DNA from 3 places in the Occultella kanbiaonis genome. Region 1 is predicted to be linked to each of the others. Evidence: riboswitches for the same ligand, from Rfam matches in the RefSeq annotation. Region 1 holds a riboswitch; each other region holds the start of a gene.
What was found. Region 1 has a riboswitch for S-adenosylmethionine ahead of GKS42_RS04585 (DUF1737 domain-containing protein). Riboswitches for the same ligand answer to the same signal wherever they lie in the genome.
Positions count from the first base shown of each region.

Region 2: linked by a shared signal. The riboswitch ahead of GKS42_RS01315 (methylenetetrahydrofolate reductase) and the one ahead of GKS42_RS04585 (DUF1737 domain-containing protein) in region 1 are both predicted to bind S-adenosylmethionine.
Region 3: linked by a shared signal. The riboswitch ahead of GKS42_RS16390 (LLM class oxidoreductase) and the one ahead of GKS42_RS04585 (DUF1737 domain-containing protein) in region 1 are both predicted to bind S-adenosylmethionine.

Region 1 is NZ_CP046175.1:1,061,121-1,070,501, forward strand. It holds gene GKS42_RS04575 (helix-turn-helix transcriptional regulator) at 1-1,622, shown strand, start outside; gene GKS42_RS04580 (DUF6882 domain-containing protein) at 1,669-2,415, opposite strand; SAM riboswitch class I at 2,510-2,600, shown strand; gene GKS42_RS04585 (DUF1737 domain-containing protein) at 2,607-2,843, shown strand; gene GKS42_RS04590 (rhodanese-like domain-containing protein) at 2,840-3,259, shown strand; gene GKS42_RS04595 (O-succinylhomoserine sulfhydrylase) at 3,256-4,479, shown strand; gene upp (uracil phosphoribosyltransferase) at 4,487-5,125, opposite strand; gene tadA (tRNA adenosine(34) deaminase TadA) at 5,180-5,698, shown strand; gene GKS42_RS04610 (VOC family protein) at 5,717-6,484, opposite strand; gene GKS42_RS04615 (NAD-dependent protein deacetylase) at 6,539-7,402, opposite strand; tRNA gene GKS42_RS04620 (tRNA-Ser) at 7,482-7,569, shown strand; gene GKS42_RS04625 (LacI family DNA-binding transcriptional regulator) at 7,673-8,710, opposite strand; gene GKS42_RS04630 (ABC transporter substrate-binding protein) at 9,143-9,381, shown strand, end outside.
Region 2 is NZ_CP046175.1:297,758-307,138, forward strand. It holds gene GKS42_RS01275 (citrate synthase) at 78-1,313, opposite strand; gene GKS42_RS01280 (citrate synthase) at 1,408-2,577, shown strand; gene GKS42_RS01285 (MBL fold metallo-hydrolase) at 2,583-3,236, opposite strand; gene GKS42_RS01290 (S-(hydroxymethyl)mycothiol dehydrogenase) at 3,233-4,333, opposite strand; gene GKS42_RS01295 (ABC transporter permease) at 4,406-5,119, opposite strand; gene GKS42_RS01300 (ABC transporter ATP-binding protein) at 5,116-5,850, opposite strand; gene GKS42_RS01305 (hypothetical protein) at 5,887-6,087, opposite strand; gene GKS42_RS01310 (cytochrome b) at 6,246-6,803, opposite strand; SAM riboswitch class I at 6,948-7,050, shown strand; gene GKS42_RS01315 (methylenetetrahydrofolate reductase) at 7,087-8,025, shown strand; gene metE (5-methyltetrahydropteroyltriglutamate--homocysteine S-methyltransferase) at 8,169-9,381, shown strand, end outside.
Region 3 is NZ_CP046175.1:3,558,120-3,567,500, reverse strand. It holds gene GKS42_RS16420 (DUF4231 domain-containing protein) at 1-749, shown strand, start outside; gene GKS42_RS16415 (hypothetical protein) at 746-1,300, shown strand; gene GKS42_RS16410 (hypothetical protein) at 1,297-3,156, shown strand; gene GKS42_RS16405 (flavin reductase family protein) at 3,197-3,760, opposite strand; gene GKS42_RS16400 (NADPH-dependent FMN reductase) at 3,757-4,299, opposite strand; gene GKS42_RS16395 (lipase family protein) at 4,536-6,341, shown strand; SAM riboswitch class IV at 6,404-6,518, shown strand; gene GKS42_RS16390 (LLM class oxidoreductase) at 6,784-7,830, shown strand; gene GKS42_RS16385 (glutamate-5-semialdehyde dehydrogenase) at 7,920-9,266, shown strand; gene GKS42_RS26055 (hypothetical protein) at 9,352-9,381, shown strand, end outside.

The DNA.
Region 1 (9,381 bases):
GAGCCTCGGTGCGCCGTCGCCTCGCCAAGATCCTCTATTCGGTGGATCAGTGGCAGGAGGCACAGTCGGTCATCACCGAGGCCTGGGATCTGATCCGCGACGAGCCCACGAGTTCCGAACGCGCCTGGGTGCTGAGCACGCTCGCGTTCGGGGAGTTGAAGGACTCGAGCCGCGGCTACGCCGAGGCTGCGATCGCGGATGCCCGTGCCAGCGGGGACGGCGGCGCGGAGGCGGACGCGCTGACCACCCTGGCCTACATGCAGCTGAGCGACGGTGAGGTCGCCCGCGCCCTGACCACCCTCGAGGAGGCTCGCACACGAGCGGCCGAGGTGGGTGCCTTCGAGGTGGAGCTGCGCGCCGTGTTCAACCTGACGGTGGGCCAGTTCGAGCTCGGCGAGCTCGAAGCGGCCGCGATGCAGCTCGACCGGGGTCTGGCTCGGGCCGCGGAGACCGGACTGACCTGGGCAACCTACGGTCGGGAGCTCGCCTGGATCGCGGTGCACGTGAACTACGCGCGCGGTGCCTGGGATCTGGTCGAGCAGCTGGCGAGCCCTCCGGGCGAGCAGGCACCGGACTGGATCTCGGGCGTGCTGGCCGCGTCCGCCGGGCTGCTCGCGGCCAGTCGCGGCGAGTGGGAGAAGGTCGAGGCCGCACTGGACCGGGTCGACACCTGGGTGCTCGCCGACGACGAGCCGCTGAAGATCGCGCTGTTCGCCCGCGCCGAACGTGACCTCTGGCAGCACCGCCCGGCGGAGGTGACGGCTCCCGTCGCGGCTGCGATCGCCGGCAACCTGCACAACGCGATGGGCTCGACCGCCGATCTCGAACCGCACGACCCGGACGAGGACGAGCCGCCGATGCTGGCGCTCATCCACGTCGCCGCGGTCGGCATCACCGCCCAGGCCGACCTCGCCGCGCGGGCCCGCCAGGTCCACGACCGCGACGCCGAACGGGCGGCGGTCGCCACCGGGGAACGCTTCCTCGCCGTCGCCGAGGACGCGGCGGAACGCGGCCGGCCGCGCGCGGCCACCATCGGACCGGAGGGCCTCGCCTGGCTGGCCCGGTGCCGGGCCGAGGCGAGCCGGATGCGTGGCGAGTACGACCCGGCGCCGTGGCGCGCACTCGTCGACGCCTTCGGCTACGGCGACAGCTACCAGCAGGCGATCGCGCGCTGGCGCCTGGCCGAGGTGCTGCTCGCGCTCCGCGCGGAGGGTGGGCCGGTGGGAGCCTCGGCGATGGCCCGGCCGGGCCAGGAGTCGGACGATGACGCCGGGCCGGAGTCCGATGCCGACGACGGTGGGGACGAACTCCTGGACGCGCTCGCGACCGCGCGGACGCTGCGTGCACGGCCCCTCGAGGAGGCCCTGCTCGCGACGGCGCGCCGGTACCGACTGAACGTGCCCGGCCAGCGCGCCGCCGCCGTCGCGCTGCTCACCCCGCGCGAACAGTCGGTCCTCGAGCTCGTTGCGCAGGGGCTCACGAACCGGGCGGTCGGGACGGAGCTGTTCATCAGTGAGAAGACGGTGAGCGTGCACCTGAGCCGGGTCATGGCCAAGCTCGACGTGAGCAGCCGGACCGAGGCGGTCGCCGTCGCCATGTCACGCGGAATCCTCGGAGGCTGACCGCGGCGGGCGTGCCTGGGCGCGACCGGCCCAGGTGACGAGGCCCTCAGGCCGGGGTCGGGCCGGCCGACATGCTGAGGGCGCTGAGCCTGCCCTGATCGTCGAGCTTGGCCTCGACGTGACCGTTCGGAGCCCGCAGCGTGATGGCGCCACCTTCCTCCGCCAGCGTGAAGCCGCGCCACTGCGCGTAGGCCCGCAGCGCCCGCGGCCAGTTCGAGATCGAACCCTCGGACGCGGCCTCGGGGAGCACCGACCCGGCCCGGATCGCGCTCGCCGGGATCGGCTCGAGCGCCGGTGACTCCACCAGGAACGTCAGCACCGTGCCGTTCTCGAGTGCGAAGGTGACGAACGGCAACGGCCCGGCGATCAGGCTCGCAGCGGCCGCGAACCTGCGCGCCACGGTGGCGGGCTCCGTGGTCAACGGGACCTCCGCCGTCGTGAGCTCGGTGATGCCGAACCGCTGCCCGAACTCGCGGACCGCGGCGACCCGCGCAACCACCGGCTCGGGGAAGGAGTTGACGTTCTCCCAGCCCCACAGCCATGACTGCGGTCCCGGCGCGGCGGACCCGACGAAATGGGCGCGCACCGTGATCTCGTCCGTCCCGACGAACGTGATCGTGCCGCCGGTCATGTCCGTGCGGTAGCCCGAGCTGTACTTGTCCCCGTACGGGCCGTCGGACTGGGTCAGGTCCATCGTCTCGCGTTGGCGGTCGAGGCCGAACAGGTAGGTGTCGTCGACGACGTCCTGGAGGGAGGCGATCGAGGGCGCGGGTGGTGGCGCGGCTTCCGTCATGGCAGCCAGCGTAGGGCGGCCGACCGTCTCGCAGGATGGGCAGATGTGCCCGCGGGTTGGGGGCGGTGGGGACCCGGGCATACGATCACAGCCGGACCCATCCAGAGTGGCCGAGAGACCTGGCTCGTCGACGCCGCAGCAACCATCCCGTGTGGACATGGTGCTACCGCCAGGACCGATGGAGGAGATTCATGAGCGACCTCGCAGCACAGGACGGCCCGTCCCAGCCGGCCGCCCCGGAGCGGCACACCTACCGACTGCTGACCGGGCCGGACGACGCGGCGTTCTGCGCGCGGGTCAGCGACGCGCTCGCAGAGGGATACCAGCTGTACGGGTCGCCGTCCGTGACGTTCGACGGTGCCCGGGTGATCGCGGCCCAGGCCGTGGTGCTGCCCCAGGCCATTCAAGGAGAGGTTCGATTCGTTTGAGTTACGCAGGTGACCTGAGTCCACGCGCGGCGTGGGAACTGTTGGAGCAGAACCCGGACGCGGTGCTCGTGGATGTCCGTACCCGCGCCGAGTGGTCCTTCGTGGGCGTCCCCGAGACGAGCTCGATCGACCGCCCGACGGCGCTGATCGAGTGGAACACCTTCCCCGAGGGCCAGCGCAACCCCTCGTTCCTTGAGCAGCTCGCCGCCACCGGCCTCGCCCCCGGCGACCAGCGCCCGGTCGTGTTCCTGTGCCGCTCCGGCCAGCGCTCCATCGGAGCCGCCGAGGCCGCCACCGCCGCCGGGTTCGGCCCTGCGTACAACGTGGTGGACGGGTTCGAGGGTGGCGTCGGTCCCGAGGGCCACCGCGGCGAACGCGGCTGGCGCGCCGAGGGCCTGCCCTGGCGCCAATCATGAGCGACCCCCGCCCCCGCGCCGAGCTGCCCGAGGGCCTGTCCGACGCCACCCTTGGCGTCCGCGGCGGGATCCAGCGCACCGAGTTCCGGGAGATGGCCGAGCCGCTGTTCCTGACCCAGGGCTACGTCTATGACGAGGCCGCCGACGCGGAGGCCGCGTTCAAGGGCCAGCTCGACCGGTTCATCTACTCCCGGTACGGCAACCCGACCGTGTCCGCGTTCGAGGAGCGGCTGCGCCTGCTCGAGGGCGCCGAGGCGTGTTTCGCGACGGCCACCGGGATGTCCGCGGTGTTCACCTCGATCGCGGCGCTGGTGCGTTCCGGGAGCCGGATCGTCTCCGGACGTGCCCTGTTCGGGTCCACCGTCGTGCTGTTGAACGACATCTTCAGCAAGTGGGGGGTCACCACCGACTACGTGGACGCCCACGACCTGTCCCAGTGGGAGGCCGCCCTGGCCACCCCGGCGGACGTGGTGCTGTTCGAGACGCCGTCCAACCCGATGCAGGACATCGTCGACATCGCGAAGGTGACCGAGCTCGCGCACGCCGCCGGCGCCGTCGTCATCCTCGACAACGTCTTCGCGACCCCGATCCTGCAGAAGCCGCTGGAGTTCGGCGTGGACGTGGTGGTCTACTCCGCGACCAAGCACATCGACGGCCAGGGTCGCGTACTCGGCGGCGCGATCCTCGGCAGCCGGGACTACATCGAGGGCCCGGTCAAGCAGATGATCCGCAACACCGGACCGTCGCTGAGCCCGTTCAACGCGTGGGTGCTGCTCAAGGGGCTGGAGACACTGGCGCTACGGGTCCGGGCGCAGACCGCCGCCGCGTTGGACCTCGCGCACTGGCTCGAGGACAACCCGCTGATCTCCCGGGTCCGGTACCCGTTCCTGGACTCCCACCCGCAGGCGGCCCTGGCCAGGGAGCAGATGAGCGGTGGCGGCACCGTGGTGACGTTCGACCTGGCGATCGAGGGCGAACCGGAGGAGGTCAAGAACCGGGCCTTCGCGTTCCTGGACTCGCTGCGCCTCGTGGATGTCTCGAACAACCTCGGCGACGTGAAGTCGATCGTGACGCACCCGGCCACGACCACCCACTCCAAGATCAGCTGGGACGAGCGGGCCGCCGTCGGGATCCACGACTCCACGGTGCGGCTGTCCGTCGGGCTGGAGGACCCCGAGGACCTGAAGGCGGACCTGACCCAGGCCCTGGGTCACATCTGAGGCGGCGTCAGTCGACGACGCCGTAGAGGCGGTCGCCGGCGTCGCCGAGGCCGGGCACGATGTAACCCTTGGAGTTCAGTCGCTCGTCGACGGAGGCCGTCACGATGGTCACGTCGGCGCGCTCCCCGATGGCTTCCTGGACCGCTCGCAGCCCCTCGGGAGCGGCCAGCAGGGTGACGGCGGTGACGTCCCGGGCGCCGCGCTCGAACAGGTACTCGATCGCGGCGACCAGGGTGCCGCCGGTCGCCAGCATCGGGTCCAGCACGTAGCACTGGCGACCGGAGAGGTCGTCGGGCAGGCGGTTCGCGTAGGTGATCGCCTCGAGTGTCTCCTCGTTGCGCTGCAGGCCGAGGAACCCGACCTCCGCCGTCGGCAGCAGCCGGGTCATGCCCTCGAGCATGCCGAGCCCGGCGCGCAGGATCGGCACCACGATCGGGCGCGGCTCGGTCAGCTTCCTGCCGACAGTGGCCGTGACCGGGGTGGTGATCTCCCAGGGCTCGGTGCGGATCTCCCGGGTGGCCTCGTAGGCCAGCAGGGTCACGAGTTCCTCGGTGAGCTGCCGGAACAACGGCGACGGCGTGCGCACGTCGCGCAGCACGGTCAGTTTGTGGGCGATCAGCGGGTGCTCGGCGACGTGGAGGCGCATGGTCTCAAATGTAGCGGCCCCGATGTGGCGGCCGCTGCTCCACACTAGGAGGTGATGAACTCGCCCCAGCCGGCTCCCGGCGCAGCCGAAACGTCCGAGCACGCCCTGATGGGCATTGCCATCGACGAGGCGCGGCGGGCCGCGGCCGCCGGCGACGTGCCGGTCGGCGCAGTGCTTGTCTCGGGCGCCGGCGAGGTGCTCGCCGTCGCGCGCAACCGGCGGGAGGTCGACGGCGATCCCACGGCCCATGCGGAGATCCTCGCCCTGCGGGCGGCGGGGGTTGGGCTCGGTCGGTGGCGCCTGGACGACTGCACGCTGGTGGTCACCCTCGAACCGTGCACCATGTGTGCGGGCGCGATCGTGCTGGCCAGGGTGGCCCGCGTGGTGCTCGGCGCCTGGGACGAGAAGGCCGGGGCCTGCGGCTCCACCCGGGACGTCGTCCGCGACTCCCGGCTGAACCACCGCGCCGAGGTGGCCGGGGGAGTGCGTGCCGACGAGTGCGCGGCCCTGCTCACCGAGTTCTTCGCCGCCCGACGCGACCGGGGCGACGAGGCGCCCCGGCCGTCCCACTGAACCTGCGCCGTCGGGCGGTCAGTCCTGGAGCACCGAGATGATGTTCCCGGCCGGATCGGTGAACCACGCGATCAGCGGCCCGCCGCCCCGGTGGATGCCGAGCTCGTCCTGCTCCGCACCGTCGTACCGCTCGAACACGACGCCGCGCGCCGTCAGGTCACGCACGGTTGACTCGATGTCGATGGAGGGCAGGTTGAGGATCGTGTACGTGGCGGGCACGTGGTCCGGCTTCGGGTAGACGACCACCTTGCGGTGGCCAAGGACCAGGGAGATGATGTCGCCCGGTTCACCGTCGACCCGCAGGCCGAGCACGTCGCGGTAGAACGTGGCGACGACGGCGGTATCCGGTGCGGCGAAGCCGGAGAAGGCCTGCGAGGGGAGCATCCCGGCGGGCAGGTTCGTGTCGCCACCGGCCTCCATCGTGGCCCGCTCGGAGGGGCTCACCTGGATGATCTGGACGTAGTTGCCGTCCGGGTCCTGGGTGGTCGCGAACAGGCTCCCGTCGCGGTCCTCGAGCGGCGCCACCCAGGTGCCGCCCGCCGCCTCGATGCGTTCGACGGCGGCGCGCGCGTCGGTCACGTCGAAGTTCAGCAGGATCCGGGCCGGGTCCGGGTTGGCGGGCTGGACGTCGTCGCGTGCGTCGAGGAACAGGTAGAAGCCGCCGTAGTCCAGCACCCAGTAGGGGCCGGCCTGGTCCGCGCGCTCGGGCGGGAGCACGCTGGTGTACCAGGCGTGCAGGCGGTCACGGTCGGTGGTGCCGAGCATGAGGCTGTCGAGGGTGGTCATCGCATCTCCTTCGGTGGGTTCTTCGCAGGGATAGACCCCCGCCGACGGCGGAACTCACCGCCCGTGGTGGGCGTCGCCTGCTCGGCCCAAGGCCTCGGTCAACGCCACGAGCGTCTCGGACGCGCCGCCGTCGACCTTCACGGTGGCGAGCGGATCGCCCCGGGTGACACCGCGGTTGACGATGCCCACCGGCATACCTTCGCGGTGGGCGTGCCGCACGAACCGGAGCCCGGACATCACGGTCAGCGACGAGCCCGCCACGAGCAGCGCCTGGCCGGCGTCGACGAGGTCGAACGCCGCACGCACCCGCTCCTTCGGGACGTTCTCACCGAAGTAGACGATGTTCGGTTTCAGCATGCCCCCGCACACCGGGCAGTCGGTGATCACGAAGGACTCCGTGGCCGCGATCACGGCATCGGCATCCGGGGCGATCTCGACGTCGCCGACCTCGGTGCTGAAATCGGGGTTGAGGGCGTCCAGTCGCTCGTGCACCTCGGCCCGCGTGAACACGGTCCCGCAGTTCAGGCACCTCACCTCGTTGTAGTGCCCGTGCAGGTCGATGACCCGCTTCGAGCCGGCCCGCTCGTGCAGCAGGTCCACGTTCTGGGTGATCACGCCGAGGACGATCCCACGCTCCTCGAGCTCAGCCAGGGCACGGTGGCCCGCATTCGGCTCGGTCGTGCGCATGTGCCGCCAGCCCACGTGGTTGCGAGCCCAGTAGTGCCGGCGGAAACCCTCGTCGGAGACGAACTGCTGATAGGTCATCGGGGTCCGCGGCGGGGAGTCCGGGCCGCGGTAGTCCGGGATCCCGGAGTCGGTCGAGACCCCCGCGCCGGTCAGGACCGCGAACCGCCTGCCCGCGAGCAACTCCACCAGGTCGGCGAACGTGGACGAGGTGGGCTTGGTCACGTTCGCCAGCCTACGGGGCGGATTCCCGGGCGGCCATGTGCGGCCGGTTTGGGCGCGAGGGGCCGAGCCGGGTAACCTGTCCCGGCCAGGTAGCGTGTCCGAGCGGCCGAAGGTGCAGCACTCGAAATGCTGTGTGGGTCAACAGCCCACCGTGGGTTCAAATCCCACCGCTACCGCCCAAGGATGAGAGCCTCGCCCACGCGTGTGGGCGGGGCTCTCACCCGTTGATTGCCTGTGACCATTCACTGCGCACGTGGCGCGACGACAGCGACTGCCCCATCAGCGCGCGGGCGGTGGCGCGGTGCTGGCGCGCACCACAAGTGTGGTCGGGAGCAGGACGCGCTCGTCGTAGCGGATGCTGCCGGGCTCGGTGACCTGTTGCAGCACGAGACGGACGAGCTCGCGTCCGGCGCGGTCGAAGTCCTGCCGAACCGTCGTCAGCGGGGGATGGGCGAACCTGCTGAGGTCGATGTCGTCGAACCCGACCACGGAGAGAGCCTCGGGTATCTGCCGGCCGGCCTCGTGCGCGGCGCTCAGCAGTCCCAGAGCCATGTCGTCGTTGGCAACGTACACGGCGGTGACCGACGCGTCGGCGACGATCTCCCGGCCGGCCTCATAGCCGGACTGAGCCGTCCAGTCACCCCGCCAGACCGCCGGCGGGCTGATGCCGGCGCCCTCCAGGGTGCGGTGCCAGCTCGCGTTGCGCGTCATCGCGGGCTCGGAGTCGGCCGGGCCGGCGAGGTGGTGCACGGTGCGGTGGCCGAGCCCGAGCAGATGCTCGACGGCGTCCCGGGTGCCCTGCACCTGGTCGGCACCGACATCCGGGTAGTAGCCGATGAACCGGGAGTCGGAGACCGAGACCGGCATGCCGGTCGGGAGTAGGAAGGACTCCGGGGTGGTCTCCTCGGCCCGGATGATGATCAGGCCGTCCACGGCTTGATGGGACAGCCGCTGCACCGCGTGCCGCCAGCCGTTGGCCTCGGGCTCCCGGACGGCGAGCAACGTGACGGAGTAGCCCTCGGCCTCGGCCGCCTCGACGACCGACTGGGTCGTCAGGGCCTCGCCGGTGCGGGCGAAGGTCCGCGCGATCAGCCCGATCGAACCGAAGGCGCCGTTGCGTAGGGCTCGGGCGGCGCGGTTCGGGGTGTAGCCCAACCGGTCCATGGCCTGGAGCACCCGCTCCCGGGTTGCCGGGCGCACGTTGTCGGCCTCGTTCGCGACGCGCGAGACGGTCTGAGCTGAGACGCCCGCGAGGCCGGCCACATCCTCGATCGAGGGGCCGCGACTCCTCGGGCGCGAGCCCCGGTTGCTCACCATGACGATCCAGTCTAGTGGTGAATGGTGACGTCAACATCAAGATCGACAAGATGACTGGCGACGGTTCGATTGTTACCAGAGCGTAATGGCGAACCGAGTGACAGGGCACGGTGGGACGGTGCTAAGTTGACGTCAACATTCTGGCGCCCGACATCGTGGTCCCGACCGGGAGACGATGCCGAGCGCCGACAGCGACCGGCATGCCATGTCGGTCGCCGACCCGGATGGACGGCCCGAGGGCACTCGCTTCAGAGATGAGGAGAACGCGCGACGAAGCGCATACCGGTTCGTGGGCAGCCGGGCGCCGGGAACCCCCGGCGGCACGGCGGGTGGGTCCACGACGGGAGCACATGATCGGAGGGCGGCGTTGCCCTCCGGGGAGGCACCGACCCGTACCTCGGTGCGATACGGCCAACGAAGGACTTGTATCCGATGCGTAAGAAGATGACACTCGCGTCCGTGGCCGGCGTGGCCACGATCACGCTGGCACTGGCCGGCTGCGGTGGCGGCTCCGACCCCACCGACGGCGGAGGTGGCGGGGGCGACGGCGACGACCAGACCCTCACCGTGTGGGCCTGGGACCCGGCGTTCAACGTCTACGCGATGAACGAAGCGGCGACCATCTACCAGCAGGACAATCCGGACGTCACGGTCGAGGTGATCGAGACGCC
Region 2 (9,381 bases), 760 kb from region 1:
CCTCCGTCGGCCGCGCCCCGATGCTACTTGGGGTCCGCGCGGGGCACCCTCGCGGGTATCGTCCTCAGGCGGCCGGCTCACTCGGGTCGCGGCCCGACGTAGGCCGACTCCGGTCGCAGCCGCAGCGGCTTATGGCCGTACTCGTCCACCACGTGCGCGAGCCACCCGGCCGTTCGGGCGACGGCGAAGATCGCCTGCCCGGCGTCGTCGCCCATCTCCGCTCCCACGGCCAGGACCGCCAACGCCAGATCGACGTTGACGGGCCGGCCGGTGCGCGGCCCGACCATCGCGACCAGCTCTCGTGCCGCTCGGATCGCGGCGGCGTAACGGTTCATGGTCGACATCCGGCCCAGTAGGTACGCCGCCCTCGGATCGGTGTGGCGGTACAGCACATGTCCGAAGCCCGGGATGCCGCGACCGCGGGCGGCCTGCCCGGCGATCGCTCGGTCCGGCGGACCCTCGGCCGCATCCCGGAGCATCTGGGTCGCCGCGGACGGAGCAGACCCGTGCATGGCGCTGTCGAACGCGGACAGGGCGCAGGCGATCGCGGCGTAGGGATGCGCACGGGCGGAGGCCGCGACGCGCGCGGCGAGCGTCGCCGTGGCCAGGTCGTGGTCCAGGCACAGGACGAGCGTCGCGTCCAGGAGAGCCAGATCGGCCGGGGTGCTGGTCGAGGCCGTCAGTTTCGGCCAGAGTCGCTGCGCCAGTGACGCCGAACCGGGGGCGGCCGGTCCGAGGTCGGGAAGGGCGTCGACCATCGTGGCGATGAGGCGCCGCCCGGCGGAGTGGACGGCGTCCGGCGCGAGGTCGGTGCGGAGCGGGTCGTGCGAGCCGGCGATCACCACGCTCAGCTGCATCCGGTCGATCAGCCGGGCTGCCGGCCCGAGGAGGTCGCCGGCGGCACGGGCCGGGCCGATCACCTCGGCACCGGCGTGGCAGCCCCGGCCGCCGGCCGTAGCCGCGGTCTGCGCCCAGAGGAGGTCGATCGCGGCCTCGAGACCGACGGTCCTGGCAAGGTCCGTCGCCCTGCGTCCGCGGTAGTACAGCTCGTCGTCCTCGATGAGGGTGAGCGGGGAGTCGAGGACCATCAGCGGGCGACCGCGGCCGTGATCGGGAGCCGCACCCTCCCGTCCGCGCCGCCTCGTCGCGGCCAGTTGCTCCACGTCGAGCGCATCGAACGTCGAGCCGCCACCGGTCTCCGCCCGGGTGCTCCCGATGAGCCCGCGCGAGACGTAGGCGTAGAGGGTCGTCGGCTTCACGCCCAGGCGTGCGGCGGCCTGCGCCGTGGTCAGGCGCGGCAGCGGCTCGGACACGATGCCTCCGCGATATTGATGCGATCAACATTGATTGGTCAGTGATCAATGCCTGTGGTCTCGTGAGGCTACCCGATCGTCACAGGAGGAACCGATGCAGTCACCGTCACGCATGGACAATGCCCCGATCACCGTCCCTCGGGGGCTCACGAACGTCGTCGTCACCGAGACCGGACTCAGTGACGTGCGTGGCCACGAGGGCTTCTATCACTACCGCCAGTACTCGGCCACGGAGCTCGCCGGGTCCCGTCCCGTCGAGGACGTCTGGAAGCTCCTGCTCGACGGCGAGCTCCCCGACGCCGCGGCGGGTGACGCGTTCGCTGCCGAGGTGGCCGCCGAGGCACCGGTGCGACCGGACCTCGCCGAGCTGCTTCCCGCCATCGCGCGGGCGGCCGGACCGGCCGACCCGCTCGCGGGCCTGCGGGCCGCACTCGCCCTCGAGGGATCCCAGCGCGGCCTGCGACCGCTCTACGACCTCACCCGGGCGCAGCGCCGCGATGACCTGATCGGCCTCGCCGCGCGGGTACCCACGATCGTCGCCGCGCTCGCCAGGCTTCGGGCCGGGGACCGGCCGGTCGAGCCCCGACCGGACCTCGGCCTGGTGGCGAACTACCTGTACATGCTGCGCGGCGAGCAGGCCGAGCAGGCACACGTCGCAGCGCTGTCCGCCTATCTGGTGGCGGCCATCGACCACGGCTTCAACGCCTCCACCTTCACCGCCAGGGTGATCGCCTCGACCGGTGCCGACGCCGCGTCCTGCCTCGTCGGGGCGCTCGGCGCACTGTCCGGACCGCTGCACGGCGGCGCTCCCAGCCGGGCGCTGGACAGCCTCGACGAGATCGGCACCCCCGAGCGCATCGACGACTGGGTGAGCGAGCAGCTACGGGCCGGGAGACGGATCATGGGGTTCGGGCACCCGGTGTATCGCACCGAGGACCCGCGCTCGGCCCTGCTGAAGCGGGTCGCCAAGGGCTTCGGAGGACCACGCATCGACTTCGCGGTCGCCGTCGAGGAGCGGATCCCCGAACTCCTCGAACGGCACAAGCCGGGCCGCGCCCTGCACACGAACCTCGAGTGGTATGCGGGCGCCGTGATGGAACATCTCGGGTTCGAGCGCGCCCTGTTCACTCCGACCTTCGCCGCCGCGCGGGTGCTCGGCTGGACCGCCAACATCCTGGAACAGAGCGAGGACTCCAAGATCATCCGCCCGTCCTCGCGCTACGTCGGCCCGCCGGCGCCGCAACCGGTGCCGGACCGGGTCTGACCAGCTCAGTGCCCCCGGTCGATCCACTCCTGCCGGTGCGGGGCCTCGGAGCCGATCGTCGTGTCATCGCCGTGGCCGGTGTGCACCACCGTGGTGGGCGGCAGGGTCAGGAGCTGGTCGGTGATCGAGTCGATGATCGTCGGGAAGTGCGAGAAGGACCGCCCGGTCGCGCCGGGACCGCCCTGGAACAGCGTGTCTCCGGTGAACACCGCGCCGAGGTCCGGGCTGTGGAAGCTGCACGAGCCGGGGGAGTGACCCGGCGTGTGCAGCACCTCGAGGCTGACGTCGCCGATGGTGAACGTGTCGCCGTCGGTCAGGTCGGAGTCGGGGCCGACGCCCGGGTGGGTCCGGTCCCAGAGTTCGCGGTCCGCCGGATGCAGGTAGGTGTGGGTGCCGAAGTCGCCGGCGAGCTGGCAGGCAACCCCGATGTGGTCGTCGTGGGCGTGGGTGAGCAGGATGCCTCGCACCTGGCGCCCGGCCACGGCGTCGATGATGGCGTCGGCGTCGTGGGCGGCGTCGATCAGGACGCACTCGGTGTCGTCGCCGACCACCCAGACGTTGTTGTCGACGGCCCAGGTGCCGCCGTCGAGCGAGAACGTGCCCGAGGTGACCACCTTGTCGACGCGCGTGCCGGTGGGGTTGTCGTTCGTCGCACTCATGCGGTCGCTCCTTCCAGCACCACGACGCTGCGCAGTACGGCGCCGTCGTGCATCTTCGTGAATGCGGCCTCGATGTCGCCCAGCCCGATCCGTTCGGACACGAACGCGTCGAGGTCGAGCCGGCCCTGCAGGTACAGGTCGATCAGCATCGGGAAGTCCCTGCTCGGCAGGCAGTCGCCGTACCAGGAGGACTTCAGGGCGCCACCGCGGCCGAACACGTCGGCGAGTGGCAGCTCGAGCGTCATCGTCGGGTTCGGCACGCCGACCAGTACCACGACGCCGGCCAGGTCCCTGGCGTAGAACGCCTGCTTGTACGTCTCCGGGCGGCCGACGGCGTCGATGACCACATCCGCGCCGAAGCCGCCGGTCAGCTCGCGGATCGCCTCGACCGGGTCGGTGCTCGAGGAGTTCACCGTGTGGGTGGCGCCGGCACCCTTGGCCCACTCGAGCTTGGTGTCCTCGACATCGACGGCGATGATCGTGCCCGCGCCGGCCAGCGCGGCGCCCATGATCGCGGCGTCCCCGACGCCGCCGCAGCCGAACACCGCGACGGTGTCGCCACGGGTCACGCCGCCGGTGTTGATGGCGGCCCCGATGCCTGCCATCACGCCGCAGCCGAGCAGCCCGGCCGCCTCCGGGGCAGCCGCGGGGTCCACCTTGGTGCACTGCCCGGCGGCGACCAGGGTCTTCTCCGCGAACGCGCCGATGCCGAGCGCGGGGGAGAGCTCGGTCCCGTCCTCGAGGGTCATCCGCTGGGTGGCGTTGTGGGTCGCGAAGCAGTACCACGGCCGGCCCCGCAGGCAGGCCCGGCACTGGCCGCACACGGCCCGCCAGTTCAGGATCACGTAGTCGCCCGGTGCCACCTCGGTGACCCCCGGTCCGACCTCCTCGACGATCCCGGCCGCCTCGTGGCCGAGCAGGAACGGGAACTCGTCGTTGATGCCGCCGTTGCGGTAGTGCAGGTCGGTGTGGCAGACGCCGCATGCCTGGATCCGCACGACCGCCTCCCCGACGCCGGGATCGGGGATCACGATCGTCGTCAGTTCGACGGGGGCATCCTTGGCGCGGGCGATGACGCCCTGGACCTTCTGGGGCACGGTTGATCCTCAGGTTTCGGGTTCGGGGGTTCGCGGCCAGCCTAACCAGCGCCCCGCCCGGTTGGGCGGACCTCAGGGAGTCCGTCGCCGCAGGGTGGCGGACCCGAGCGCGAGCATCCCGACGATGAAGGCCACCAGCACGGCCAACGGAGGAGCCAGGTCGGGTGCGGACTCGCGGGCCACCTCGTTCATCGCGTCGACGGCGTAGGAGAGCGGAAGGACGTTGGAGACGACCTCCAGGAACCGGGGCAGCTCGGCGCGCGGGACCAGCAGCCCGCACAGCAGTACCTGGGGGAGCACGATCGCCGGCATGAACTGGACGGCCTGGAACTCGGTGTTCGCGAACGCGCTCACGAACAGGCCGAGGGCCACACCGAGGAGGGAGTCGAGCACCGCGATCAGCACCAGGAGCGCCCACGGCCCCTGTACCTCGAGGCCGAGCGGGCCGAGCATGAGCGCCGAGGCGAGCAGCGCCTGCGCGGTGGCCATCACGCCGAACGCCAGGGCGTAGCCGCCGAGGAAGGAGAGCTTCGACAGCGGCAGGGTGAGCAGCCGCTCCAGGGTGCCCGACCGGCGCTCGCGAAGCGTCGCGATCGAGGTGATGAGGAACATGATGATCATCGGGAACAGGGCGAGCAGCGCGGGGCCGATGCTCGTGAACGTCGGGCCGCCGTCGTAGATCCACCAGAGCAGGGTGAGCAGCACGCACGGGACGACGAGGATCATCGCGACGGTGCGTGGGTCATGCCGCAACTGGCGCAGCACCCGGGCGGCGGTGGCGATCACGGCGCCCGGCCCTCCCGCACGAGGGCGAGGAAGGCCTGCTCCGCGGAGTCCGTGCCGGTCCGGGTCAGCAGGTCGGCCGGGGTGCCCTGCGCGAGGACGCGTCCCTCGCGCAGCAGCACCAGGCGATCGCAGCGGATCGCCTCGTCCATGACATGCGAGGAGACGAGCACGGCGGTACCGCTCGCGGCGATGTCGGCGAAGGTGTGCCACAGGGAGTCCCGGAGCACCGGGTCAAGGCCGACGGTCGGCTCGTCGAGCACCACCAGTCGCGGCCGGCCGAGCAGCGCAGCGGCAAGATTCACCCGGGAGGCCTGGCCGCCGGAGAGCGTGCCGGTCAGCTGGCCACGCTGCGGGCTCAGGTCCACCACGTCCAGCACCCGGTCGGTGTCGGCGCGTGCGTCGTTGACGCCGAGCACCCGGGCGAAGTACCGCAGGTTCTCCGCCACCGTGAGGTCGGGATAGACGCTCGGCGCCTGCGTGACGTAGCCGACCTCGCGCCGCAGCGGCGCACTGCCGGCCGGATGGCCGAGCACCGTCACGGAACCGGCCGTGGTCACCTGCACGCCGAGGATCGACCGGATCAGCGTGGTCTTGCCCGAGCCCGACGGGCCGAGCAGTCCGGTGATGAGGCCCTCGGCGACGTCCACGTCCACGCCGTCCAGGGCCGTGGTGGCGCCGCGGATCACCCGCAGTCCGCGCACCTGCACGGCGGCTCCGGTGGTGTTCGCCATGAGATGCATGATCCTCCCGGGACGCGGCGGCGGTGCTCAGGCGCCGATCAGATCCTCCAGCGCGTCGAGGTCGTCCAGCAGTGCCATCTCCCGGGCGTCCAGACCGCCGGCGCCGGCGCGCATCCGCAGGTCGTCCTCGTCGCAGGTCCCGGCGATGCGGCCGAGCACGGCGTCCCGCTCTGCCCGGGCGGCGGCCAGGCTCAGTTCTTCACGCAACTGGGCGATTCGTCCGTTCATCCCTCGCGCTCCCTCCCGCCGGCGACCGGAGGCCGGGCCGCCGGTGACCCGGCGGCGGTGACCCGGCTGACTCCGCTGACCCGGCCCTGACTCGGCGTTGTTCCCGACTATGCACCCGCCGGCCGACATCGTGGTCGAGGTGCGCGGGCGCGCCGCGATCACAGCATCCGGTCGAGCAGCCGGTCCCGGTCCAGAAACTGGTGCTTGAGCACCAGGCCGACGTGGGCGATCAGGGCCAGGAGGAACACGACGTGTGTCGCGAGGTGCACGATCAGCCCGGCGTCGTCGTCGACGACGGGCAGCGGTGCGGGCCACTCGTAGGGGCCGACATCCCACTCGGAGTCGGTCCCGAACAGCAGGGCGAGGCCGGTGAGCGGGATCGCGAACATCGCCACGTACAGGGTGCGCTCGACCGCGGTCGCGACGCGGCGCTCGGCTCCGGAGAGCCCGGGCGCCCAGTCCGGCAGGCCGCCCACGCGGCGCCACCACACGCGCACGCACGCGAGCAGGAGGATCACCGTGCCGAGCACGGCGTGCGGCACGATCCACCACTCGTCCTCACCACCGAAGAACAGGTCGGCTGCCCACTCGAGCAGGTCGTCGAACCGGTCGATCGAGTAGCCGAGGACGAACTGGATGCCCATGGCCGCGGCCATCGTCCAGTGCAACACCTTCGTGACCGTGCCGTAGCCGGTCGAGGCACCGTTCGCGCTCATGCCCGAGCATCCTCCTCCAGGTGGGCCGGTCCGGCGAGGCGGGGCGTCGTGGCACGCCCGGGTGGGGTGGAGCGTCAGCCGGATGAATCTCAGTCGGTGAAACGCTCGCGGCATTGCGGGTCGGCCGGGTACCATCGAAGCCAATCACCATCCAGAGCGGTCGAGAGTCCTGGCTCGTCGACGCCGCAGCAACCCCCCAACGGAAGCCTCCCGAGGGGAAGGGTGCTAAAGCCAGGGTCGATGGAGTTCACATGAAGGCAACACCAGCGCACGAGGCGTTGCGATGAGCACGGCGAGTCTGTACCGGGCGCCTGGCGAGCGCCCCACGATCTCGTTCGAGTTGTACCCACCCCGCACCCCCAAGGGTGAGGTCTCGCTGCAGCGGACGGTCCTGGACCTGGCCCAGATCGGGCCGGACTACTTCTCGGTGACCTACGGCGCCTCCGGGGCGACCCGGCAGACGTCGCGTGACCTCATCTGCACCATCCTGCGGGACACGCCCGTGACCCCGATAGCGCACCTGACCTGCGTCGGGGCGTCCGAGGCGGACCTGACCGAGTACATCAGCGGGCTGCTCGACGAGGGCGTCCGGGACTTCCTCGCCCTGCGTGGGGACCCGCCGGCCGGCCAGGAGGACTGGCAGCCGCACCCGGACGGTCTGACCCGGGCGAGTCAGCTCGTCGCCCTGCTGCGGAGTGTCGTCGCAGCGCGTCTCGGGCCGGCGGACCTGGTCAGCATCTCGGTGGCGGCCTACCCCGGCGGCGACTACGGGCCGGACGGGCAGGCCGTGGTGGACCCGAGCGACGTGGCCGCGCTGCTGGAGAAGCAGGATGCCGGCGCCGACTTCGCGATCACCCAGGTCTTCTTCGACCCGGCGCACTACGCCGAACTGGTGTCCGCAGCGCGGGCCGGTGGCGTCCGGATCCCGATCATCCCCGGGCTCATCCCGCTCACCGACCCGAAGCGGCTGCGCCGCCTGGAGGAGCTCACCGGGGTCCGGGTCCCGGAGCAGCTCCTGGACTCCCTCGACTCCGCCGCGAGCCCCGACGAGGCGTACCAGCGGGGTCTGACCGCGAGCGTGGACCTGATCGACGGCGTCCTCGCGGCCGGTGCTCCCGGACTGCACCTGTACACGTTCAACTCGTCGAAGGCCGCGCTCGATCTCCTCGACCGGGCCGGACTCGCCCCAACAGTTGCCCTGGGGGGCACCTCCCCCCAGTGACCGCACCGGCCTGACCCGGTGTGCGCCGCGACGGCGGGCGCACCGGGCCGGCCCGGCACTCGAGACAACCGATCGGCCCACGCGGCCGACGGGGGTCGTTTCACCCTGCTCGAACCGCAATCCTGGACAGAAGGAGCACCACCATGTCAGTGCACGAAGGCGTCCCCGCGTTCCCGGCCGCCACCATCCTCGGCTACCCCCGGATCGGGCCGCGCCGCGAGCTCAAGCGCGCCGTCGAGTCGTTCTGGGCCGGCCGCAGCACGGCGCCGGAGCTCGGCGCGGTGGCCCGGGACCTGCGCGAGCGCACTCGGACGAACCTGGCCGGACTCGGCCTCGGCACCGAGGACGCCTCCATCCCGTCCGACTTCACCTTCTACGATCAGGTGCTCTCCGTGGCCGCGCACCTGGGCGCGATCCCGGAACGGTTCGCGCACCTGCGCGGCCCCGACGGCGCCCTCGACCTCGCCGGCATGTTCACCCTCGCGCGGGGCGAGGGTGACCTGGCCCCGCTGGAGATGACCAAGTGGTTCGACTCCAACTACCACTACCTCGTCCCGGAGATCGGACCGGACACCGAGTTCCGCCTCGTCGAGACCCCGAGCGTGGCGGCGTTCGCAGCCGCCCTGGCCGACGGCGTGGTGACCCGGCCCGTGCTGGTCGGCCCGGTCACGTTCCTGCTGCTGGCCAAGCCGAGCGAGTCGGCGCCCGAGGGATTCTCCCCGCTGTCCCGGCTCGACGACCTGCTCGTCGCGTACGCCGACTGGCTCCGCGCGTTCGCCGAGGCGGGCGCCACCTGGGTGCAGCTCGACGAACCGGCCCTGGTGAGCGACACCTGGGCGGAGCCGTCCGCGCAGGTGAGCGCCGCCGTCGGGCGTGCCTACCAGGCACTCTCGGTGGACCTGGCCCGCCCGGAGCGGCCGGCCCTGTTCGTGGCCACGCCCTACGGCCCGCTCGGCGAGCGGTTCGCGGACCTCGCGGCCACCGGCGTCGAAGCCATCGGGCTGGACCTCGTGCGCGGCGAGGCACCCGCGATCGACGACGCGGTCCGTACCGCCCTCTCGGGCCGGACCGTCGTGGCGGGTGTCGTCGACGGGCACAACATCTGGCGCACCGACCTGGACGCCGCGGCCGCGGCCGTGGCCCAGCTGCGCGCGGACCTCGGAGCGGACGTCGACGTCGCCGTGTCCACCTCGACGTCGCTGTTCCACGTGCCGCACACCACCTCCGACGAGCCCGACCTGCCGCAGCGACTGCTGTCCTGGCTCGCGTTCGCCGACGAGAAGGTCGGCGAGGTGCTCGCGCTGGCCGCCGGGCCGGACGCGGCGGGCGAGGCGTTCGCGCACTCCCGCGAGGTCG
Region 3 (9,381 bases), 2.5 Mb from region 1:
ACATCGTCGCCGTCCTCGGTGCCGTCTGCTTCGGTGCCAGTCTGCTGCTGCGCGTGTACCTGAACACCAAGGACTCCGAGTCCCACTGGCTGCGGGCCCGCTCCGTGGCGGAGTCGGCGAAGGCGGACAGCTGGCGCTTCGCGGTGCAGGGCGCTCCGTTCGGCCCGGACCTGGACGGGCCCCGGGCGCGGCGGATGTTCCTGGCGGCCCAGAACGACGAGATCGCCGACCTGGGCGTGACGCTGGCCACCCACGGCCAGAACCTCGAGTACGTCACCCGTGCCATGTCGGACCTGCGCGAGGCCGACTTCGCCACGCGCCGGGACGCGTACATCACGGGGCGCATCGTCGAACAGATGACCTGGTACGCCCGCAAGAGCCGCCGGCACGGCGTGCTCGCTGACCGCTGGTTCCTCGCGATGCTGCTCGCCGAGGCCGCGGGTCTGGCCGCCGCCGTGCTCAAGGCCGCCAACATCATCGACCTCGACCTGCTCGGCGTGTTCGGTGCCCTCGCCGCAGTGTTCGGGGCCTGGAGCCAGATGCGCCAGCACCGCAAGACGCACGAGATCTACGGCCGCACCGCCAGCCACCTGGCCACCCTGGTCGCCTGGACCCGCGAGGGGATCGCCGAGGCGGACTGGACCACGTTCGTGGCGCGTGCCGAGGCGGTGCTCGCCGACGAGCTGACCACCTGGCAGTCGCTGCGCACCGCCGAGCCGGGCCGAACCCCGGACGAGTCGGTCGGATGAGCGCCAGGATCGCCGTCACGGGCCACCGGAACTACGACGACGCCGCCCGGGACGTGATCGCACGGGGCGTGCGGGCCGTGCTCGTCCCGTACGCCGTCGACGAGGCCGACGGCTCCGTCGGCGGCCACGCTGATGGCCACGCTGATGGCCCGCCGGGCCGGTCGGGTGGGCCGGCCCATCTGGTCAGCAGCCTGGCCGAGGGGGCCGACCAGCTGGCGGCCGGGATCGCGCTGTCGCTCGGCCTGCAGCTCGACGTGGTGCTGCCCGCCGACGGCTATGCCGAGACCCTCCCGGCCGACTACCGGGCCCCGTTCCGGGCCCTGCTGGCGCGGGCCGCCTCGGTCCGCGTGCTCGACCACCCCGAGCCCTCGCCGGACGCCTATCTGGCGGCCGGGCTGGCCGTGCTCGAGGGAGCCGACCTGCTCCTCGCCGTCTGGGACGGGCAGCGCGAGCGCGGCATCGGCGGCACGGCGCAGATCGTCGACGCCGCCCGCGCCGGCGGCATCGAGGTCGCCGTCGTGTGGCCGGACGGCTACGCGAGGCCGGCGTGACGTCGCTTGCCCCAGCGCGCCCGGCCCGGCGCGTCCTGCTCGGCCTTGCCGCCACCCTGGTGGCCGTGCTCCTCGGAGCGTTCGGTGCGCCGTCGGCCTCCGCGGCTCCGGCCGGGGACCCGCCGTGGGCACCCGGGGACGACTGGTTCCTGCTCACCTCCGCCGTCGACGAGAGCGTCGGGGACGCGCCCGGCTGCGGCACCGCGCAGCAGTGGCGCTGGCAGGGCCCCGGCGCGGGCGAGGAGCTGACCCTGTGGTACGCCGTCTGTGACGACGACGACGAAGCCATCGGTCTGGCCGAGTGGCGGGGGATCCCGGGCCGGCCGGTCACGGAGGTCCAGGTGCTCGACGGCGAGGAGCGGGTCCGCTGGAACGGTGGCGACGCCGAGCTCCGCTCGCAGTGGATCACCAGCGCGGAGGACTCGACCGCGCTCGTCGAGCTGCGGATGCCGTGCGAGGCCGACCCGCGAGCGTGCGCCGGCCGGATCGGGCCGTTCGCCCTGGACCTGCAGGACACCCTGGCCGCGGACGGGTACAACCGGGTCAACACCCCCGCCTACAACCTCAGCGACGTGCTCGTGCAGACGATCGTGTTCGTGGTGTTCATCTGGGTGATCTTCGTCGGACCCTTCCGGCTGATCGCGTTCGCGCGCCGCCCCCGGTACCGGTCCGGCTCGACCTCACCCCGGTACCACGACCTGACCCGGGTGGTGCTGGGCGCCCGGTGGAAGCGGCGGATCCGGATGGTCGTCTGGTTCTTCGCCGCTTTCCTGGGCCTCGTCGAACTGAACTCGGTCATCGCCGGGGACACCTCTGCGGCGCTCGCCGTGCTGCTCGCGCTCGCGGTCCTGGTCGGGCTCATCGCCCTGATGTACCGCCTCATCCCGCCGCACCCGGTGGAGGACGTGCGGCCCACCCGGCTCGGCAGCCTCAGCGTTCGGGGCGGCGTCGGCATGGCCCTGAGCACCATCGCGTACGGCCTGCTGCCGGTGATCCTGGTCGTCTTCGTGCTGCTGAACTGGTATGCGGGCGCCAGCGGTGGCTGGCCGGTGGACTCCGGGGCCGGGCTCTCCGGGCGCTGGGAGCCGCTCGCGGGGCCGCTCTACCCGATCGCGCGGGCCTTCGCCGGCGACCAGCGGATCTGGCTGGTGCCCTTGCTACTCGTGGCCATCGCCCTGCTCGTCGCCCTCGACGAGTTCGGGCGGCGGATCCGCGCGGCCTCGGTGGCGGATGCCCTCGCCCAGGACACCCGCCCGCACTACCTGTACCTGCGCAGCTTCGACGAGGACTCGCTGAAGCTGCCGGGCCTGCTGCGACGCCGAGGGCTGTTCGGGGCACTCAGCCTGTTCCGCCAGGTGCGGTTCGAGGAGGTGCTCGTCCAGCAGCTCTCGATGTCCGGGCCGGTGATCGCGATCGCGCCGCCCGGCGCGCGGATCGCCCCGATCGGAGCGGCGCGGGCCAGCTTCAGCAACGACGAGTGGCAGCAGCACGTGGCCCGGTACGCGCAGACGGCTCGGGCGGTGGTGCTCAGCGCGACCCCCCTCGAGGTCCGTCAGGGTTTCGCGTGGGAGATCGAGCTGGTGGCGAACTACCTGCAGCACCGCCGGGTGATGGTGGTCCTCGGTCCGTGGAAGCGCAGCCAGATCGCCCGGCGCTGGGCAACCTTCATCGGCGCGGTGGGGGCGATCCCGTTCTTCGCGCCGATCGCCGGACCCTGGGTGCCGGACGGCGTCACCGTGCTCGCGCACAGTGACCGGCAGGGCTGGCAGGCGTGGGGGTCCACCCGGCGCACCGACTGGACGTACTCGATCGCGATCGATGCCGCCACGAAGGCGTTCCTGCCGGACTGGTCCTGACCTCCGGTCACCCGGCCCCGGTGGGCCGGTTCGGCCGGGATCAGGCCAGCCGGCTGTGCCCGCCGATCTGGTGGTAGCTGCGGTCGTGGTAGACCAGCGGCGAGCCGGTCCTGGGGATCTGGGCGCTGAGTGCCCGCAGGGTGACCAGGTAGCTGTCGCCGGCCGGGATCCGCTGCACCACGCGCCCCCGGACGCGGGCGCAGGCCTCGGTCAGGGTGGGTTCACCGGTGCTCAGCCGGTGCCACGGGGCATCGGCGAACCGGTCGATGCCACTCGTCGCGAAGGTGGTCGACAGATGCGCGGACGGGCCGTCGAGGAAGTTCACGACCACCGTGCCGGTCTGGCTCAGCGCCGGCCAGGACGAGGACGTCGATGCGATCGAGAACGCGAGCAGCGGGGGAGCGGCGGACACCGAGATGACCGACGTCGCGGTGAAACCGACCGGCACCGGGTCGACAGCCTCCGTGCCCGAACCGTTGAACGTCACGACAGCGACCCCGGCGGGGTGCTGGCGGAAGACCTGTTTGTACTCGTCGGCATTCAACTGGGGCTCGTCCTGCTCGGCGAGCAGGCGCTCCAGGTCGCTCAGCGTCTCGGCGCTCATGCCGCCGCCCCCGCGCCCGCCCGGGCGGTGACCGCGCCACGCAGGAGCCCGCCGTGGTCGGCGAACCAGGCGTCCAGGACGTCCTCGATCGTGCCCAGCTGCGACTCCACCACCCCGAGCCCGCGGGTGGGGACGCTCGCGCCGAGCTCCACCAACAGCGACCGCAGGTGGATGTCGGTGGAGAGCAGGTGGGCCGGGTTGCCGCTGACCACGACGGGCAGGGCGACGACCCCGCGCAACCCGTTCGCGCCGTAGAGGTCGAGGAAGGACTTGAGCAGTCCGGTGTAGCTCGCCTTGTAGACCGGAGTCGCCACGACGAGGACGTCTGAACCGGCAACCCGGTCCAGCGCCGCGTCCGCCTCGGGGTGCTCCGGTGCGAACAACTGCCCGGCGAGATCGGCGAGCTCGATCACGCGGCCGTCGACCTGGGCGGACCCACCGACCAGACCGACGATCCGGGTGGCGGCGGCCTCGGCCACGGCGAGAGTGCGAGAGCCCCGTCGCGGGTTCCCGCTGAGGGTGGTGAGAGTGGTGGTCATCGTTCCCGTCCGAACTCGGCGATCTGACTGGTCGGGTGCCTAGGGCGTGCTCCCTTGGCCCGACGCTACCGCCGGGCCGTCACCCGGTTCGGGGACGTCCGGGGAATCCCGAATGGCGAGATGGCCCGTCCGTGGAAGGGCACGGCGGCGCGGCGGTCGCAGGTGCGCCAGACTGGCTCCCCGGGCCGGTTCGGCCCACGAGTGCCGGCACCCGACCGGCGGGTTGGGGGAGCGTCGTGACCGCAGGGACCGAGCAGGCACGGCGATGGCGCCCCCTGGATCCGCAGCCGGCCCCGCCCGCCGTGGCCGTGGTGGTCGGCGCGTTGATGGTCCTGCTCGGGGTCGTGCTCATCACGGTCGCGTCCGGCGCCGGTATCCACCTGCTCGTCGGACTTGTGGCAGCCGGCCTCGTGCTCGCCGGCGTGGCCCGGTACCTGCAGGCGGGTGGGTCATCGATCGCCCGGGTAGACGTCGTCCTCGCGGTGCTGCTGGTCGGCCTGGGCGCGTTCGTCGTGTTGTGGCGCGGGCTCACGCTGCCGGGACTGGTCACCGTCGCGTCCGTGGCGCTGGCAGCGAGCGGGATCGCGGGCATCGTCGGTGCGATCCGCGGTACCCGGGCCGCGCGGGCCGGTGCCGCGTTCGCCGGGGTCGCGGCGCTGCTGTTCGCCGCGCTCGCCCAGGCCTGGCCGGTCCTGACCGTGCTCGCCGTGGGGGTGATCTTCGGTGCGTTCCTCGTCTACGCGGGCCTGGTGCTCGGGATCCCGGCCGCGTTGGCGATGGTGCGGCGCAGGCAGGGTTCGGACGACTCCGGGGCGCGAGACCCACGGCGGCCGGCGGGACGGCTGCGGCGCGGGGGCGCCCTCGCCGTCGGGATCGCAGCCCTGCTGGTCGCGGTGCTCCTGGCCGGTGGCACCTACTGGCTGCGGGCCGGCGGGCCCGAGGTGGTGCCGGACGGGTTCTACACCCCACCGATCGCGGTACCGGACGCGCCGGGACAGCTCCTGCGGCTCGAGCCGCTCTCGAGCGGAGTGCCACCCGGCGCCGACGGTTGGCGCATCCTGTACACGACGACCCACGCGGACGGTTCGCCCGCGGTCGCCAGCGGCACCGTGATCGCGCCGGCCGACCGAACCGCGGAGGCGCTGCCGGTGGTCTCGGTTGCCCACGGCACCACCGGGATCGTGCCGCGCTGCGCACCCTCGCTCGCACCGGCCCCGTTCGGGGGCGGTGCGGGTGCCGCGCTCGAGGACATGGTCGCCCAGGGCTGGGCCGGGGTACTCACCGACTACGTCGGCCTCGGCACGGCGGGTCCGCACCCCTACCTGGTCGGCGAGGAGGCCGGCCGCGACGTGCTGGACGCGCTCCGTGCGGCCCATCAGATCGAGGGGCTGGCTCTGTCCGAGACGACGGCGGTGTGGGGGCACTCGCAAGGCGGTCACGGCGCGCTCTGGACGGCGATCGTCGCCCCCGAGTACGCGCCGGAGTTCACCGTCGTGGGGGTCGCGGCGATGGCGCCGGCCACCGACCTGTACCGCCTCGCGGCCGGCATCAAGGACAAGGTCGCCGGAAAGGTCGTCTCGGCCTACATCGCCGCCTCGTGGGCCCAGTACTACCCGGAGCTCGGCGTCGACGACGTCCTCACCCCGGGCACCGAGTCCGTGGTGGAACGGATCGGTGCACTGTGCTTCGAGGGCCGGGACGCCCTCGCCGCGGGCGTCGCGGCCTCGCAGTTGTTCGACCCGGTGTTCGTCGACGAGGCACTCGACGGTGCCCTCGGGACCGCACTGCGGGACAACAGCCCCACCGACCTCATCGACGTGCCGGTCCTCGTCGCGCAGGGCGACGCCGACACGCTCGTGCTGCCGTCGATGCAGCGGACCTGGGTGAGCGCGCAGTGCGCCGCCGGGCAGTCCCTCGACTACCGCGAGTACACCGGTCTGGACCACCTGAGCCTGGTCGCGGCGGACTCTGCGCTCACCGACGAACTGGTGGAGTGGACCTCGGCTCGCCTGGACGGCGCAGATCCCACCCCGACATGTTGATCCGTACGGACCGCACGGATTTGTTGACACGTCATCAAAGGGCCTCCTAGACTTATCCCCAAGGTCTTGAGTGTCAGCGCACAGCCCCGGCTTGCTGACCGGCAACCCTCCAACTGCGGTGGGGTGCCCCGGGTGACGACCTGGTTCCGGTCATTCGATGCGGAGCAAGCGCACGGCGCCGCAGGCGCTCGAGAAGAGGGAAACACCGCACATGGGCACCATCACCAGGGAACGAGCGACCACGCCGCTGCAGATCTCTCTCGCCATGTGCTGTTGTTCGATGTCGGTCCAGGCCTGAGCCGACCCTCATCCGATGCCCCGGGCGCTCCGCCCCTCGGCATCACCCCCTCATCCGAGGCGGCCCGCAGGCCGGCACGAGTGACACGTGCCGCGCGGGCGAACCGGACGGGGCTCCCCCTCGAACATGAAGGCGTGAACACCCATGTCGCAGTCCCCGCGTACCCGTAATTCCACCCTCATCGCCCTCGACCTCTCCGGCGCCGGTGCCCCCCGCGAGTGGCGCCGCACCGAGGACACCGAGGCCGAGTCCTTCATCATGGGCCGGCTCGCAGGCCTCGCGTCCCTTGCGGACAAGGGCGGCATCGACCTGCTCAGCCTCGACGAGACGTTCCGCGTCGGCGGCCCTCGCCGCCGGGACGCCTGGCTCGACGGCGCCGTGGCCGCCTCCCGCCTGGCCCGGCACACCCGTACCGCAACGCTCGTGGCCACCGTGCCGCTCGGTGTGGCCCGCCCCGAGCACGTGGCCGGCGCGATCTCCAGCGTGCACCGCGCCAGCGCGGAGCGCGCCGGCTGGCAGCTCGAGGCCGCACCGGTCAACGGGACGAGCGCCCGTGCGGTGGACGCCGTCATCAACTCCTGGGCCACGCCGGAGCGCCGCTCGCGCGGCAAGGCGGCCAGCGGATCCTCCGCCCCGGCCGAATCCGAGCGCCGCGCCCCGATCGTGGTGATCGGAGTCCGCAACGCCGTCGACCTCGAACTGGCGGCGGCCCGCGCGGATGTGGCACGCCTGTCCGTGGCCACCTTGGAGGAGGCGCGCACGGCCCGCACCGCGATCCGGCGCGCCGCCGCCGAGTGGGGCCGCAACCCGGACGACATCACGGTGCTCGTCGACATCCACGTCGTGATCTCCGCGGACCGACCCAGCGCCCAGGCGCGCTGGGACCTGCTCAACTCCCTCGAGACGGCGCCTCGGACCGCCCCGCTGCGCTCGATCGGCACAGCCGCGGACCTGGTCGACCTGTGGGCCGAGTGGGTGCACGCCGGCGCGGCCGACGGATTCACGGTGATCCCGGCGTCGGTGCCCACCGATGTCCTCGCCCTGGTGCAGGACGTCGTGCCCGCCCTCACCGCCAGAGGTCTGCGTACCGAGGCTGCCGCCCCGGCCCGGACCGGTGCGGCCGGGTCCGTCGAGACTGCGCGCCCCGCGACCGCCCGCACGGCGCGCAGCCGAGCCGCCGCCGGCGCCTGACCGACGACGCATCTGCCCGCGCGCCCCGGGTCGGGCCACCCACTGGACCCGACCCGGTGACCGGGCCGGCCCGGCCTATCCTTGATCCCATGAGCGTCCAGACCGAACCCGGCGTTGCCGCCACGACCAGCGTGGCGCCCGAGGCGACCGACGGCGAACCGCAGGCAGCCACGCAGGCACGCACCGCCGTCGTCCAGGCCGCCCAACGGGCGAAGATCGCGGCGCGCGCGCTCGCGAGCGCGACCCGCGGCACCAAGGACGAGGCACTGCACGTGCTCGCCGACGCGCTGGTCGCCGCGCAGGCGGAGATCATCGCCGGCAACGCCGAGGACGTCGAGCGGGAGCAGGCGAACGGGATGAGCCCGGGCCTGGTCGACCGGCTCCGTCTCGACTCCGGCCGGATCGCCGCCATCGCCGGCGCGCTGCGGGACCTTGCCGCGCTGCCCGACCCGGTCGGCGAGGTCGTCCGCGGGTCCACCCTGCCGAACGGCCTGACCGTGCGTCAGCTGCGGGTGCCTATGGGCGTGGTCGGGATGATCTACGAGGCCAGGCCGAACGTGACGGTGGACGCCGCCGGGCTCGCCCTCAAGAGTGGCAACGCGGTGATCCTGCGCGGCGGTTCGGCGGCGGCCCGGAGCAACGAGGTGATCGTCCGGGTGCTCTCGCAGGCGCTCACCGGAGTGGGACTGCCCGCGGATGCCATCCAGTCCATCGACGCGCACGGCCGGGAGGGTGCCCGCGAGCTCATGCGGGCCCGGGGCCTGGTCGACGTGCTCGTGCCCCGCGGCGGCGCCAGCCTGATCCAGACCGTCGTGACCGAGTCCACGGTCCCCGTGATCGAGACCGGCGTCGGCAACTGCCACCTGTTCGTCGACGCGGGAGCGGACGTGGCGAAGGCCATCGCGATCCTGCTGAACTCCAAGACCCAGCGCGTGGGCGTGTGCAACGCCCTGGAGACCCTGCTCGTGCACGAGGCGATCGCCGCCGAGTTCCTGCCCGGCGCCCTGAGCGCGCTCGGCGCGGCGGGGGTGCGGATCCACGGGGACGAGGCCACCGCCGTGCACCTCGGCGAGGGTGTCGAGTTCGAACCGGCAACCGAGCAGGACTGGGCCACCGAGTACCTCAGCCTTGACCTGGCGGTGCGCGTGGTGCCGGACCTGGACACCGCCATCGAGCACATCCGCATCTGGACGTCCGGCCACACCGAGGCGATCTGCACGGCCGACGTGACGTCGGTGCAGCGGTTCACCACCGAGCTCGACTCCGCGGCGATCATGGTGAACGCCTCCACCAGGTTCACCGACGGGGGACAGCTCGGCCTGGGTGCCGAGATCGGCATCTCCACCCAGAAACTGCACGCGCGTGGGCCGATGGGACTTGCCGAACTGACCACCACCACGTGGATCGTGCAGGGCGACGGACACGTGCGGCCATGATCACCACCGTGGCGTCTCGGAGCTGGCTGCCGGACGTGCGAGACTTGTCCCTTGAGAGTTGTGGAACCGAGGAGGACCCGAGTCGATGAGTAACTCACTGCTGACATTCGCCGTC